3 regions of the Rhizobium sp. 10PS4 genome follow, and region 2 is predicted to be linked to each of the others. Evidence: predicted binding sites of a transcription regulator. Region 2 holds the regulator's gene; each other region holds the start of a gene.
What was found. The regulator HrcA, encoded in region 2, represses chaperone genes, less so after heat shock. The targets are predictions, from matches to a motif close to GTTAGCACTCNCNNNNNGNGAGTGCTAAC.

Region 1 (3,273 bases), on a different contig from region 2:
TCGACCGCCGCACGGGTGGCGTTCAGCGCATCGTCGATGCGGTCTTTCTTTTCCTTGACCTCCGTCTCGGTCGCGCCGCCGACGCGGATGACCGCGACGCCGCCGGCGAGTTTCGCCAGGCGTTCCTGCAGTTTTTCCTTGTCGTAGTCGGAGGTGGTGTCTTCGATCTGCGCCTTGATCTGCTGGATGCGCGCCTGGATGGCCGCTTTCTCGCCGGAGCCGTCGATGATCGTGGTGCTTTCTTTGTCGATCAGCACACGTTTGGCGTGGCCGAGCATATCGAGCGTGACGTTCTCGAGCTTGATGCCGAGATCCTCGGAAATCATCTGGCCGGCGGTCAGCACGGCAATGTCTTCGAGCATCGCCTTGCGGCGATCGCCGAAGCCCGGCGCCTTGACGGCTGCGACCTTCAGGCCGCCGCGCAGCTTGTTGACGACCAGCGTCGCCAGCGCCTCGCCTTCGACGTCCTCCGAGATGAGCAGCAGCGGTTTGCCGGTCTGTACGACGGCTTCCAGGATCGGCAGCATCGCCTGCAGGCTGCCGAGTTTCTTCTCGTGAACGAGGATATAGGGCTCCTCCAGTTCCACGCGCATCTTCTCGGCATTGGTGACGAAATAGGGCGAGAGATAGCCACGATCGAACTGCATGCCCTCGACGACATCGAGTTCGGTTTCGGCGGTTCGCGCCTCTTCGACGGTTATGACGCCCTCATTGCCGACCTTGTCCATTGCCCTGGCGATCATCTCGCCGATGGTGGCGTCGCCATTGGCGGCAATGGTGCCGACCTGTGCGATCTCGCCTGACGATTTGACCTTCATCGCCCTCGCCTTGATTTCCTTGACGACGGCGATAACGCCGAGATCGATGCCGCGCCTCAGATCCATCGGGTTCATGCCGGCAGCGACGAGCTTTGCGCCTTCGCGGAAGATGGAGGCGGCGAGCACCGTTGCCGTCGTCGTGCCGTCGCCGGCAAGATCATTGGTCTTCGATGCCACCTCGCGCACCATTTGCGCGCCCATGTTCTCGAACTTGTCTTCGAGCTCGATCTCCTTGGCGACGCTGACGCCGTCCTTGGTGATGCGCGGTGCGCCATAGGCCTTGTCGATGACGACGTTGCGACCCTTCGGGCCAAGCGTCACCTTGACGGCGTTGTTGAGCAATTCGACGCCGCGCAGCAGGCGGTCGCGCGCGTCGGTAGAGAACCTGATTTCCTTGGCAGACATGATATTTCTTCCCAGTTCGGTCTTGAGTTGCGGGTCACAAATTCGACCCCTCAGGCGGCTTTGCCGGCAGCCGCTTCGGTCTTTTCGACGATGCCCATGATGTCGGTCTCCTTCATGATCAGAAGGGTTTCGCCATCGATCGTGACCTCGGTCCCCGACCATTTTCCAAACAGAATGAGATCACCGACCTCGACATCGAGCGGGACGAGATTGCCGCTTTTGTTGCGCAGGCCCGGGCCGAATGCGACCACTTCGCCTTGCTGCGGCTTCTCCTTGGCGGTGTCTGGAATGATGATCCCGCCCTTGGATTTGACATCGCCTTCCGCACGTCGAATGACGACGCGGTCGTGAAGTGAACGGAATTTCATAGAGGGTCTTTCTGCTGCCGGCGCGTAGGGCGGCTGCAATTCATAAATAGCACTCGTGGCACTCGATTGATAGGAGTGCCAAGAAATATTGTTCGCACGGGGAACTTCTGGAAAAATTTAGGAAATAAATTTGAACGGATATTTTGCAATAATCAGGAAATGAAGAGAATTTTTACGACACCGCACCTAATTTTATTTAAATGGTTATCGAGTTAATTTGGCGTTTTTCATAGATAAATTCGAATTTATCTTGATTTAAACTCAATCGAGGCGCAATGATAGGCCTCGTCGATTTGGCCGACTTGGCTTCGCGGTGTCAGAGAACTACGACCCGCCATCACCACTGAATTTTCGATAGCAATTTGTGACGTCGTTCTGGCGTCGATTTCGCCTATTCCGATCCGGAATGAGCTTGGCGCTGACCGCGGATGTACCGGCAGCCTCGAGTTCGTCCGGTTCGGAACTCAACGATACAGGAAACGCATCGGCGCTTCCTGCGGAGGCCTCAGCCGTGACCAGTCGCACCACACAAACAGTCGTCCGCTTTTCATCCTCATTCCACCTGCCCGGTTTCGACGGGGCGCAGCCAGCCGGAGAATACCGCGTCGATTATGACGAGGAATTGATCGATAGCGTTTCCAGGCTTGCCTGGCTAAGGGTCGGCGCCTTCATCCACCTGCCGGCGATTGCCGCGCAGAGTTCGACGCAGCAGATGATGCCTATCCACCTGTCAGATCTCGAAACCGCGCTCGAAAAGGACCACAAACCGTCATGACCGCTACGCGCATCCCGCAACGCAATGGACGCTCGATCCGGCGCGAGGCAGCAACACATATCTTCAAGGTTGGACAGACTGTCCGGGTGAAGGACGGGTTCCTGGTCGTTCCCTCCAAGCTCCCCGAGACATACCGCATTACCGCCACGCTGCCTCTGAGAGGAAATGTGCTGCAATACCGCATCCGCAGTGACGATGAACGTCATGAGCGGGTCGCGACGGAAGACAGCCTGGAACTGGTAAACCTATCGCCCGCCGGCAGCGGCGCAACACTGATCGAGAGGACGTTTGGCCATGGCCACGGCCCGAATGACGAAAGGTTGACATCGTGAACAGCCATGAAGACGAAGCCGAACGAAGACGGAATGCCTTTGCCGTCGGCACATGGGAAAACAAATGTGGCGCTTCCGGCCGCTACTCCATGGAGATCGAACGCGACCGCCGGATCGAATCCGCCCGTTCGTGGACCGTCTATCGTGTCTCAGCAGGCGTTCCAGTGCACTCCGAGCATGCCGTGACAGGCAAGAGCCGTCCGCAGGCCGGGAAAGACATGATGTCCTTCAATCTTCTCAACATAGGATACCGGAAGGAATGGCTGAGGCTGTCGGACGCCGCCCGGAGTGAAACTCCGCCGGTTCAACCATGGCGCTAGCCTTCCTGAATCAAAGCCGCAGCTTCGATGCGGCGAGAAATGCTGTGCGCTTCGTCGGCCATGACGGCATGTTCCAGGTGTTGTTCTTCATCGAGATTGGCGCACTGGCGAAATCCGACACCACATTGCAAAGAACCGAGCCTTCGGAAACGAGGTGGCTTTCGTCTTTCGATGCCCTGCGTAACTCCATTCAGGACGTGGCACACAAAGCCTATTCCTACCGCCGCCGCGCGTTTTATACTCTAACTGCGGCGG
Region 2 (3,273 bases):
TCTTCGTAAAACGTCTCGGCCTTATCGAGATCCCGCGCATAGAGCGCCGTTTCCAACATGCCTTCCAGCATGGGGTTCATCCTTCGACGGCTTGCTTCTGCAGCGCCACGAGTTCGCCGATGCCGTTTCTGGCAAGCTGCATCAGCGAGGTGAATTCGCCTTCGCTGAACGGCGTGCCTTCGGCCGTGCCCTGGATCTCGACAATCCCGCCGGTGCCGGTCATGACGAAGTTCGCATCGGTCTCGGCCGAGGAATCCTCGATGTAGTCGAGATCGATCACCGGCTGGCTGGCGAAGATGCCGCAGGAGATGGCGGCGACATGATCCTTCAGGACCCGGTCGACCTTGATCATGTTGCGGCTTTCCATCCATTTCAGGCAGTCGTAAAGCGCGATCCAGCCGCCGGTGATCGACGCTGTCCGCGTGCCGCCATCGGCCTGGATGACATCGCAATCGAGCGTGATCTGCCGTTCGCCGAGCGCCTGCAGGTCGACGACGGCGCGCAGCGACCGGCCGATCAGCCGCTGGATTTCCTGGGTGCGGCCGCCCTGCTTGCCGGCGGCGGCCTCGCGCTTCATGCGTTCGCCGGTCGCCCGCGGCAGCATGCCGTATTCGGCCGTGACCCAGCCCTTGCCGGTATTGCGCAGCCATGGCGGCGTCTTTTCTTCGAGGCTCGCCGTGCAGAGCACATGCGTATCGCCGAACTTCACCAGGCAGGAGCCTTCCGCATGCTTGGAAAAATTGCGCTCGAACGAGACCTTGCGCATCTGGTCGATCTTTCTGCCTGAAGGCCGCATTCTTATCTCCTGGGGTTTATTTGACCGCTTCTACGATTGGCGGCGCTCATTTGCAAATTCCCTTTTGCCACGGGTGTTAGTTTGACTATATTTTCGGGAAGTATCATCAGCACGGGTTCGAAAGCTTCATGGGCATCAGGTCGACGTCGGTTTCGGATGCCGTAGCTGCGCTGGACGAGCGCTCCAGGGAAATTTTTCGTCGCATCGTCGAAGGTTATCTGGAAAGCGGCGAGCCGCTCGGTTCGCGCAACCTGTCCCGTATCCTGCCGATGTCGCTGTCCCCGGCCTCGGTGCGCAACGTGATGAGCGATCTCGAAGAGCTCGGCCTGATCTATTCGCCGCATGTCAGCGCCGGCCGGCTGCCGACCCAGATCGGCCTGCGCTTCTTCGTCGATGCCTTCATGCAGGTCGGCGACCTCTCCGCCGAGGAGCGCGCCAGCATCGACCGCCAGGTGCGTGCCGAAAGCGGCGGCAATCCCGTCGAATCGATGATGAACGAGGCAAGCCGCATGTTATCCGGAATTTCGCGCGGCGCCGGCCTCGTCATCACCTCGAAAAGCGATCCGGTGCTGAAACATGTCGAGTTCATCCGGCTCGAACCGACAAAGGCGCTGGCCGTGCTCGTCGGCGATCACGATCAGGTGGAAAACCGCATCATCGAACTGCCGGCGGGCGTCACCTCCTCGCAGCTGACGGAAGCGGCGAATTTTCTCAATGCCCATATGTCCGGCCAGACCCTACCGGAGCTCCGCAAACAATTAAGCCGGCTGAAAGACGACGTCCGTCACGAACTCGATGCCCTGTCGCGCGATCTGGTCGAGCGCGGCATCGCTGTCTGGGCCGGCAGCCCGGACGAGGGGAAGCCGACGCAGCTGATCATCCGCGGCCGCGCCAACCTGCTCGAAGGCCTTGCCGGCGCCGAGGATCTCGACCGGCTGCGCCTGCTGTTCGACGATCTCGAGAAGAAGGACAGCCTGATCGAGATCCTCAATCTCGCCGAAAGCGGTTCGGGCGTGCGCATCTTCATCGGTTCGGAAAACAAGCTCTTCTCGCTGTCCGGCTCGTCGCTCATCGTCGCGCCGTATCGTGACGACGACGATCGTATCGTCGGTGCCGTCGGCGTTATCGGCCCGACGCGGCTCAATTATTCCCGCATCGTGCCGATGGTGGACTACACAGCCCAGCTCGTCTCCCGCCTTTCGCGCAATCAGCTTTGACGCGCAGCAATCAGTCACGCGGAATTTTCGCTTCTTTGTCACGCAGACTTGATTTTTTTCGGTCAAACCTCGATATCGGGCGCATCTGAAGACACCAACCGGAGACCGTCATGACCGATGACACGACGAAAAACGGACCTGACGCAACTGCGGCCGATGCCGCAGCCGACGCTGCCGCCTACGTCGAGAACGAAACTGCGCAGCAAGAGCCCGCCCAGCCGGACCCGATCGAGCTTCTGAAAGCCGAAAACGGCGAGCTGCGCGACCGCTATCTGCGCCTTGCTGCCGAGATGGACAATCTGCGCCGCCGCACCGAGCGCGAGGTGAAGGATGCCAAGTCCTATTCCGTCGCGGGTTTCGCGCGCGACATGCTCGCCGTCTCGGACAATCTACGCCGCGCGCTTGACGCCATCTCTCCGGAAACCAAGGCTACTGCCGATGCCGGCCTGAGCACGCTGATCGAGGGTGTCGAGATGACCGAGCGTGCCATGCTGTCGGCTCTGGAACGCCACGGCGTTCGCAAGCTGGAGCCGGTTGGCCAGAAGTTCGATCCGAATTTCCATCAGGCGATGTTCGAGGTGCCGAACCCGGACGTGCCGAACAACACCGTCGTCCAGGTCGTGCAGGCAGGCTTCACCATCGGCGAGCGCGTGCTGCGCCCGGCCATGGTCGGTGTCGCCAAGGGCGGCCCGAAGCCGGCCGAAACCGAAACCAACTCTGTCTTCGACGAAAAAGACGCCTGAGATCGTTTCCTTCCTCCTCGCGAGGAAGGGAAACCGAAGCTTTAGATGCGGGCGAAGCGTTCGATCAGCAGATCGAAGAAGCCGTCCGCATCGACATGGCGCATGACCCTGGCGTTGCGCTTGCGCTCGGTCACATGCCACCAGTCGACGACGGTCATGCCGACCGTGAGTTCGGATTGGACCTCGATCTCGACATTGCAGTCCCGGCCCTTGAAAAGCTCCGGCTTCAGCAGGTAGGCGACGACGGTCGGGTCGTGCAGCGGCCCGCCGTCGGAACCGTATTTCTCGATGTCGAAGCGTTCGAAGAATTCCAGCATCTCGACCATGGCCTTTGCCGGCGCCGTGCCGATCTCGGCCATGCGCTTCACCCGGTCCTTGCGGGTCAGCAATTGATGCGTCACGTCAAGCGGCATCATCACGATCGGAACGCCTGAGCGGAAGACGATATCGGCCGCCTCTGGGTCGACATAGATGTTGAATTCGGCCGCCGGCGTGATGTTGCCGCCCTCGAAGAAGC
Region 3 (3,273 bases), on a different contig from region 2:
GCCGCCGCGCAGCTTGTTGACGACGAGCGTTGCGAGGGCTTCGCCTTCGACGTCTTCAGCGATGATCAGCAGCGGCTTGCTGGATTGGACGACTGCTTCGAGAACCGGCAGCATCGACTGCAGGTTCGACAGCTTCTTCTCGTGGATGAGGATATAGGGGTCTTCGAACTCGACCCGCATCTTGTCGGCATTGGTCACGAAATAGGGGCTGAGATAGCCGCGATCGAATTGCATGCCTTCGACGACTTCGAGTTCGGTTTCGGCGGTCTTGGCTTCTTCGACGGTAATGACGCCATCATTGCCGACCCTTTCCATGGCTTCCGCCAAAAAGCGGCCGATTTCGGGATCGCCGTTGGCGGAGATCGTGCCGACCTGGGCGATCTCGGAATTGTTGGAGATCTTGCGGGCATTGGCCTTCAGTTCCGCGACGATGGCGCCGACCGCAAGATCGATGCCGCGTTTCAGGTCCATCGGGTTCATGCCCGAAGTCACCGCCTTGGCGCCCTCCTTGACGATCGCCTGGGCCAGCACCGTTGCAGTCGTGGTGCCGTCGCCGGCGACGTCGCTGGTCTTCGAGGCGACTTCGCGGACCATCTGAGCGCCCATGTTTTCGAACTTGTCTTCGAGTTCGATTTCCTTGGCGACCGAAACGCCGTCCTTGGTGATGCGCGGCGCGCCGAAAGACCTTTCGATCACGACGTTGCGGCCTTTCGGGCCGAGGGTCGCCTTCACGGCGTTGGCCAAGATGTCGACGCCTCGCAGCATCTTCTCACGGGCTTCTGTGCTGAATTTGATTTCTTTAGCAGCCATGTCCTCACTCCTTCATCGGCAGCCAGAGCAGTTCCAGGAAAAGTGCGGCGCGGTTTTCCGCTTGGAATTGCGTCAGAAATAAAAGGTTGGAGCTGTTCTGCGTTTCCATGAAAAGCTGAAGCGCTCCAGCGTTGACGGATGTCCGTAGGGATCTCAGGCGGCCTGCTTCTTTTCGCCCTGGGTTTCGATAATGCCCATGACATCGCTTTCCTTCATGATCAGCAGATCTTCACCGTTGATCTTGATCTCGGTGCCGGACCACTTGCCGAACAGGATGCGATCGCCGATCTTGACGTCGAGAGCCTGGATCTGGCCGGCGTCGTTGCGTGCGCCGGGGCCGACGGCGATAACCTCGCCTTCCTGCGGCTTCTCCTTGGCGGTGTCGGGAATGATGATGCCGCCCTTGGTCTTTTCCTCTGAATCGACCCGGCGGACGAGAATACGGTCATGAAGCGGTCGAAACGACATGTCTTCCTCCATCGATGAACAATGATGACGTTGTTCCCGTGGCCGGACCGGATAACCAATCCGGGCGGGTGCAGGTTCGCGCGCGCCTTGCGCGAATGATCTGGTTCGAGGGTTCAGCAATTTCAAGAGGCGACGAAAGAAAAATTAGCACTCTCCGCCGAAGACTGCTAACGCCCAACAGGGAACAGACAATCGGCTCCTGCGTTCCAATAAAAGGGCGAACGGCATTGAGGCTTGAATCCGTATTTCGGCATTCCTAGTTCTTTGGTGGCCGAGGCTTGATGAGCTCGGTCACCGTCCCACGTCTTTAGGAGTGAGTGACATGGAAGAGAACACCAAACTAATCAAAGACCTCAGTATCGAGGAACGCGAGGAAATCCTCGTCGATATCGCTCGTACGCTGGAGGACACGGCGCGTGAGGCCTTTGTCGAAGGCAATACGCAATTTGCGGCAATCTCCAACAACATGGCTGAAGCGATCCGCGTCAACGCCGATGAGCTCGCCCGTGATGATCCGGAAAATGCCGAGCTCGTATTGCAGCAGGCAACGGCGATGATCTCGCAATTCGAAGCCGTGCACCCCTATCGGATGGTGAGCATGGCCGTCCATTGATCGCCGGATGCGTGGCTCCGCCTCGATCCCCCGCTCAAATCAATCGCCACCCACGCGGAACTCTCACTGCTTGCGAAGGTTATTGGATCACAACATCGAAAGGTGATCCATGATGACTTTCAGATCCAACGTGCCGCCAGAGAGCGGCACCGACGATGCGCGGTCCGCCGATACCGAACGGGCCGAAACCGATCGCAAAAGGGCATTGGAGACCGCCCGGCGCAATGTGAGTTCGGTATTAAGTCGCGATAGCGGCACCGAAACCCCAAGCCTGAAGCTTGCGAAAAAATATCTCAGTCTCGGCGGCCACCGCCGGTCGATGATCGATGACAATATCACCGATGTTCGCCACTGGGACAAGGATCCGCCGGAGGCCGAACGGTTCTGGAAGGAACGGGTGGAGACGCTTCCAAAGGATCAACGCAAGCAGGTGGAGGATTTTCTTCCAACCATCAACACGCCCTGAAAAGGGCGGCCGAGCCGCTCTTCGGGCGGCTCGTTCCAATGCGCTTGGAGGCGATCATGGCTATAGACAAGCACGAGCAAATCCGTCGCCGTGCCTACGAAATCTGGGAGGCCGAGGGCCGCCCGGATGGCGCTGACCAGCGCCATTGGCTTCAAGCCTGCGACGAACTTGCCGGCGAGGATGAGCATGAGACGCTGCAGAACTTGCTCGATGAAGACGACAGGGATGATGCGGCATTGCTTCAAGGGGCGGGCGAGAGCGGCGATTTCGATCGGCCAAGAACGTGGCCTGTTGAGGCCGCCAAGGCTCCCGTGCCTGACATAGAGATGACGACGGGCGAAAAGCCTTCCTGGCGGAAGATCAGGAAGACCGAAGGGCCGTGATCGCCATGCAGCATCTCGACCATGCCATCCAGATCGCTCTTACGGCCCACGAAGGCCAGGCGGACAAGACCGGCCGGCCGTTCTTCGAGCACTGCCAGCGAGTAGCGCTTCTCGTTTCCGGTGAGGAGACGCGAACGGTCGCCTACCTTCATGACGTCGTCGAGAAGGGCAGCGGCTGGACGCTCGACAGGCTGCGGGAAGAAGGGTTTCCGCCGGCGATCATCTCCGCGGTGAATGCTCTGACACGGCGGCCGGACGAGCCGGATGACGATTTCGTCAGACGTGCGGCATCAAACGCGCTGGCCTTGCCCGTCAAACGGGCCGATCTCGAAGATAATCTCCGACAGGCCGAACAAGCTGGCAAGAAAACGGAAAAATACCAGCGCGGCCTGGATCTCTTGCGCGACATCAGGAACGGACAATAGGACCGCGGACGAATTTGCGCAGTTCGCCTGCAACTGCCACCAAAGGTCGGCAATCGGCGCAAGGGCGCACTCCTCGGCTTCCATGTCACGTGCAGAGCGCGACCGCAA

Region 1: RWJ89_RS29680 (co-chaperone GroES) is a predicted target of HrcA. The motif match lies at 1,646-1,674, and genes of this name have one in related genera.
Region 3: groES (co-chaperone GroES) is a predicted target of HrcA. The motif match lies at 1,422-1,450, and genes of this name have one in related genera.

Annotation. Positions count from the first base shown of each region.
Region 1 covers NZ_JAWDIW010000018.1:114,829-118,101, reverse strand. Annotated here, with positions in the region: gene groL (chaperonin GroEL) at 1-1,223, opposite strand, end outside; gene RWJ89_RS29680 (co-chaperone GroES) at 1,274-1,591, opposite strand; gene RWJ89_RS29675 (hypothetical protein) at 2,103-2,366, shown strand; gene RWJ89_RS29670 (hypothetical protein) at 2,363-2,698, shown strand; gene RWJ89_RS29665 (hypothetical protein) at 2,695-3,018, shown strand; gene RWJ89_RS29660 (DUF1488 domain-containing protein) at 3,009-3,273, shown strand, end outside.
Region 2 covers NZ_JAWDIW010000021.1:65,352-68,624, reverse strand. Annotated here, with positions in the region: gene RWJ89_RS31355 (VOC family protein) at 1-80, opposite strand, end outside; gene rph (ribonuclease PH) at 77-796, opposite strand; gene hrcA (heat-inducible transcriptional repressor HrcA) at 925-2,013, shown strand; gene grpE (nucleotide exchange factor GrpE) at 2,124-2,756, shown strand; gene RWJ89_RS31335 (nucleoside hydrolase) at 2,798-3,273, opposite strand, start outside.
Region 3 covers NZ_JAWDIW010000001.1:437,696-440,968, forward strand. Annotated here, with positions in the region: gene groL (chaperonin GroEL) at 1-810, opposite strand, end outside; gene groES (co-chaperone GroES) at 964-1,278, opposite strand; gene RWJ89_RS01990 (hypothetical protein) at 1,601-1,891, shown strand; gene RWJ89_RS01995 (hypothetical protein) at 2,001-2,357, shown strand; gene RWJ89_RS02000 (DUF2934 domain-containing protein) at 2,414-2,740, shown strand; gene RWJ89_RS02005 (HD domain-containing protein) at 2,746-3,165, shown strand.